2 regions of the Halomonas sp. C22 genome follow, and region 2 is predicted to be linked to the other one. Evidence: predicted binding sites of a transcription regulator. Region 2 holds the regulator's gene; the other holds the start of a gene.

Region 1 (2,398 bases), on a different contig from region 2:
TACGGCGTTGTAGAGGCTGTTCTCGCTAAATACCCGCACATGCCTGGCATCCATGAACTGCACCATCAGCAATGGAGATGCGTTGCCGGGCGGGTAGCGCAGCTCGCGCATCAGCTGCTGGGTGTTCTCGATCAGCGCGTCGGCTTCTGCGTTGCGTTCGGTCAACTCGCCCAACTGGCGGGTGAGTGTCTGCATTTCCTGCCACGTATCGGTGCCTGGCGAGTAAAGGGCGAAAGTGCCCACCGGCGCGATGCGCTCCAACCGAGGAATCAGCCCGGTAAACATGGGCGAGAGCAGGGTTTGCTCAGGGGGCGATTGGGCCAGCAGCTCGAAGTTGGGCTGGGTGCGTAGGCCAAGGTCGCTGACGTGCTCCGGGATACGCGGCTCGCCTACCCAATCGTGATATCCCGGCTGTTGCGCGATACCGCTGACCGGAGCGCCAATCGCCAGCAGCGTTTCGGCGATGGTCCAGTCGATGGTGGCCCACTGGGCGTGGCTGGCAGTGCTGAACAGCAAGGCTGCCGCGAGCAAGCAGCTGCGGGCCAGGGTCGGGAGTCGGGGGATGCAGCGCATGAAGTGGGCACCTGACAATAAGCGCTTTATTTAAACGATTCTTTTTATCAATTGCAAATGGAAACAGCGGAGGTCGCACAAGTCGTCAGCGCGAGACGCCCCAGGGGCGTAACTGCTCCAACATGGTGCATGAGGTGGCTTTCGCCATGCCTTCGCGGGTTTGATGCGTCACAAAGTGAGCCGTAAGGGGTCAGGCGGATAAGCGCGCTGGGTGCCTATCCAAGGCCACCCAGCGTTGCCTCAGCTTGGGTTGCCGGGGGTGGGCTTGCCTTGCTCGGCAGGCTCAACGGGGGGCTGGCGGTACTTCGGCTTCCATGGGGGCGGACTGCGCGGCGCTGGCCGCTTCCACCGTGGCTTCCAGGCTGGCCACCTGACGCTCCAGCGCTTCGACACGCGCGCGCGTGCGCTGAAGCACATCCATCAAGATATCAAAGTCTTCTCGTGATACCAGCTCCAGGCGGTCGAAGGCGCCTCGTACCACTTGCTGCACGCCTTTCTGAATGTCTTCCGGGGCCTGGGAAGCATTCTGTAAACGGTCGCCTATCTGCTGGGCTAAACGGCTGATGCGATCCTGGGGCGTCATGGCTCTCTCCTTAAACGGTGGCGCATAAATGTGGATAGCTTACCTGTAAGGATACGCAACCCTTTGCCAAACCGCATTCCCCGCGTGCGTTTTCTCCTGCAATGTGCGTATGCATCAAAAAAGAGCGCGCCGCTTTTGTTGGTGATCGTTTTTAGTGCATGGGCGGGTGTGAATGGATGCGTAGTCGCCTTGCCAGTGGCTGTAAAGCGCACTTTTTAAACCTTAAGGTTATGAATTTAAATGAGAAAAAATCCAGTGGCACGGTATGAGCATTAGCAGGGCAAGCACTAGATTCGGGCGGCCACGCCGCTCTCCACCGAGTGGGACTGAACCAGCAGGGGAGATCCGGGATGAAACTCATCACCGCTATCATCAAGCCTTTCAAGCTTGACGACGTTCGTGAAGCACTCGCCGACAACGGCGTGCAGGGGATTACGGTTACTGAGGTCAAGGGATTTGGTCGTCAGAAAGGCCACACCGAGCTGTATCGCGGTGCCGAGTACGTAGTGGACTTTCTGCCCAAGGTGAAAGTGGAAGTGGCCGTGGACGATGCGCGTCTGGAGAGCGTGCTGGATGCCATCTGCAGCGCTGCCAACAGCGGCAAGATCGGTGACGGCAAAGTGTTCGTGACGCCGCTGGAAGATGTCATTCGTATTCGTACCGGAGAGCGTGGCGCCGACGCGGTATAGGCCTGCCCACACAACGACGACCCACTACGTATAACTTCTCTTGGATCACGGGGAACACCTGATGAACGAGCTTACAGAATTGAGCTATGCGCTCGATACGTTTTACTTCCTGATTTGCGGCGTACTGGTCATGTGGATGGCCGCCGGCTTCTCGATGCTCGAGGCCGGTATGGTACGTTCCAAGAACACCGCTGAAATTCTGACCAAGAACATTGCGCTGTTTGCCATTGCCTGCACCATGTACCTGCTGGTGGGCTACTACATCATGTACTCCAGCGGCGAAGGCGGTTTCCTGCCCAGCCTTGGCTTCCTGATCGGTGCCGAGAACAGCGTCGATGCGGTGCTGGCCGGTGGTGAGGATGCCCCTTACTACGCCATGCGTTCGGACTTCTTCTTCCAGGTCGTATTCGTCGCAACGGCAATGTCGATCGTGTCGGGTGCCGTGGCCGAGCGTATGAAGCTGTGGGCCTTCCTGGCCTTCGCGGTGGTCATGACCGCCTTCATCTACCCGGTGTCTGGCTACTGGACCTGGGGCGGTGGCTGGCTGGATGGC
Region 2 (2,398 bases):
GCTGCAGTGAGGACTGCGTGCGTGGGGAATGGCCACGCCATTGCCGATGCCGGTACTGCCCAGCCGTTCACGGCCAATCAATCGACTGAAGACTTCCTGGCTATCCAGGCTGGGCGTGTTTTGAGCGATAAAGGTGCTGAAAAACTCCAGCACCCTTTTTTTGCTGCCCCCGGGCACGTCGTACAGCACGCGCTCCGGGGGGAGAATGGTTTCCAACGTCATCGGGTTAACGCACGCCAGCGCCTTGGGCGCGGGCTTGTGCTTTTTCCTTGTGTTTTACGAGCTGACGGTCGATTTTGTCCGCCAGGGCGTCAATGGCTGCGTACATGTCGTTGTCCAGCGCTTCGGCATGAAGGTCGGCTCCTGCTGCGTGCAGGGTGCAGGCGGCTTGCTGGCGCTCCTTTTCAACAGATAAGGTGACCTGGACGGTCGTGATGTTGTCGTAGTGACGTTCAACGCGTTCCAGCTTTTCGTTTACGTAGTCACGCAAGGCGTCAGTCAGTTCAACGTGATGACCAGTGATGTTTACTTGCATTGACGTGCTCCTTATCCATCGGACTGTACTTCGATTGTAACCCTTTTTGGGCCATTGCAAAGCCCTCGTCGAGAGTTTGTTGGGCGAGAGCGTTTAACTAGCGTAAACGACGGCGCTCACTCGACGAAGGTATACCCATCGACTCACGGTACTTGGCCACGGTGCGGCGGGCCACGGTAATGCCGCCCGCTTCCAGCAGGGTGACCAGACGGCTGTCGGAGAGTGGCTTGCCCGGAGGCTCGTCCTGAATCAGTTTCTTGATGCGTGCTCGAATGGCCGTGCTGGAATGGCTGTCGCCACCTTCCTGGCCGCTGACTTGGCTGGAGAAGAAGTACTTGAGCTCGAACACCCCGCGCGGGGTATGAATGTATTTCTGGGTAGTGACCCGCGAGATGGTCGATTCATGCATCTCCACCGCTTCGGCGATATCGGCCAGAATCAGCGGTTTCATGGCTTCTTCGCCATGCTCCAGAAAGCCGATCTGCCGAGCAATGATCTCGCGCCCCACGCGCAGCAGGGTGTCGTTGCGGCTCGAAAGGCTTTTGATCAGCCAGCGAGCCTCCTGGAGATGCTCTTTCAGAAACTGGTTGTCCTGGCTCTTGTCGGCGCGTTTGATCAGGCTGGCGTAGTCGGGCTGAATACGCAGTCGAGGCAGCGCTTCCGGGTTGAGTTCCAGGTGCCAGCCCTCGTGATCGTGGCGTACCACCAGATCTGGCGTGACATAGCTGTCGTCGGTGATGCCGTAGGCGCTTCCAGGCCTGGGGTCAAGGCTGCGAATTAAACGGATGACATCGTCCAACTGCTCGTCGTCGAGGCTCAGGCGTCGCTTTAGCAAGCGCATGTCGTCCTTGCCGAGAGCTTCGAGAAACTGGCGTACCAGGCGTTTGGCAGGCATCAGCAGCGGGGTGTCTTCGGGCAGCGAGGCCAGCTGCAGCATCAGGCACTCCCGCAGGTCACGGGCAAATACTCCGGTGGGTTCAAACTGCTGAAGGCGCAGCAGGGTGTTTTCGACCTCGCGCTGGCTCAGGCCGTCGTGGCCTTGTGCCTTGAGCCCCTCGCGAATGTCGTTGAGAGGCTGGGTCAGGTAGCCGTTGGCATCCAGCGCATCGATGAGGCTTTCGGCGATGGCATGTTCACGGGAGGAGAAGTCGGTCATGGCCAATTGCCAAAGCAGGTGACCGTGCAGGCTCTGCCCCGCCGCCTGACGCTCGAAGTCCGGGCCTTCGCTGCTGCCGCCCATGCTCCCCATGTCCTGGTACGTGTCGGACCAGTCGCTGTCTACGGAAAGCTCGCTGGGGATGCTGTCTGCCCACTCGGCTTCCTGAGGCTCGCTGACGGCCTGTTCGCCAAACTCATCTTCCTGCTCGAGCATGGGGTTGGCATCCAGCGCCTGCTGAATTTCTTGACGAAGGTCCAGCGTCGATAGCTGAAGCAGCGCAATGGCCTGCTGCAGCTGAGGTGTCATGGTCAGCTGTGTGCCGATGCGCAGTTGAAGAGAAGCTTTCATGACCATCTGAGAACCACTCGTTAATCAGAAAGCTCCACCCTAGAGCGACTCTCCGTTTGGTGCAAGTGCAATAAGCATGCCACTAAATAAAATGTCTTCGTGGGCCATTGTTTAAAGCCGGAAGTCGGCGCCCAGATAGACGTCGCGTACCTTCTGGTTATTGAGGATTTCCTGGGGGTTTCCACTGGCGATGATGTGTCCGTCGCCAACAATGTAGGCAATATCGCAGATATCCAGAGTTTCACGCACGTTGTGGTCGGTGATGAGGACGCCAATATGACGCTTCTTGAGGGCGCGTATGATCGATTTGATATCGCCCACGGAAATGGGGTCGACGCCGGCAAATGGTTCATCCA

Evidence for each region. The regulator sigma-54, encoded in region 2, starts transcription at its own class of promoters, with help from an activator protein. The targets are predictions, from matches to a motif close to TGGCACNNNNNTTGCTNT.
Region 1: the regulator sigma-54 is predicted to act here: its motif matches at 1,413-1,430, upstream of FEU76_RS06205 (P-II family nitrogen regulator).

What each region holds. Positions count from the first base shown of each region.
Region 1 is NZ_VBVC01000002.1:619,189-621,586, reverse strand. It holds gene FEU76_RS06215 (ABC transporter substrate-binding protein) at 1-573, opposite strand, end outside; gene FEU76_RS06210 (accessory factor UbiK family protein) at 857-1,156, opposite strand; gene FEU76_RS06205 (P-II family nitrogen regulator) at 1,507-1,845, shown strand; gene FEU76_RS06200 (ammonium transporter) at 1,907-2,398, shown strand, end outside.
Region 2 is NZ_VBVC01000006.1:156,105-158,502, forward strand. It holds gene ptsN (PTS IIA-like nitrogen regulatory protein PtsN) at 1-222, opposite strand, end outside; gene hpf (ribosome hibernation-promoting factor, HPF/YfiA family) at 227-535, opposite strand; gene FEU76_RS12930 (RNA polymerase factor sigma-54) at 633-2,048, opposite strand; gene lptB (LPS export ABC transporter ATP-binding protein) at 2,154-2,398, opposite strand, start outside.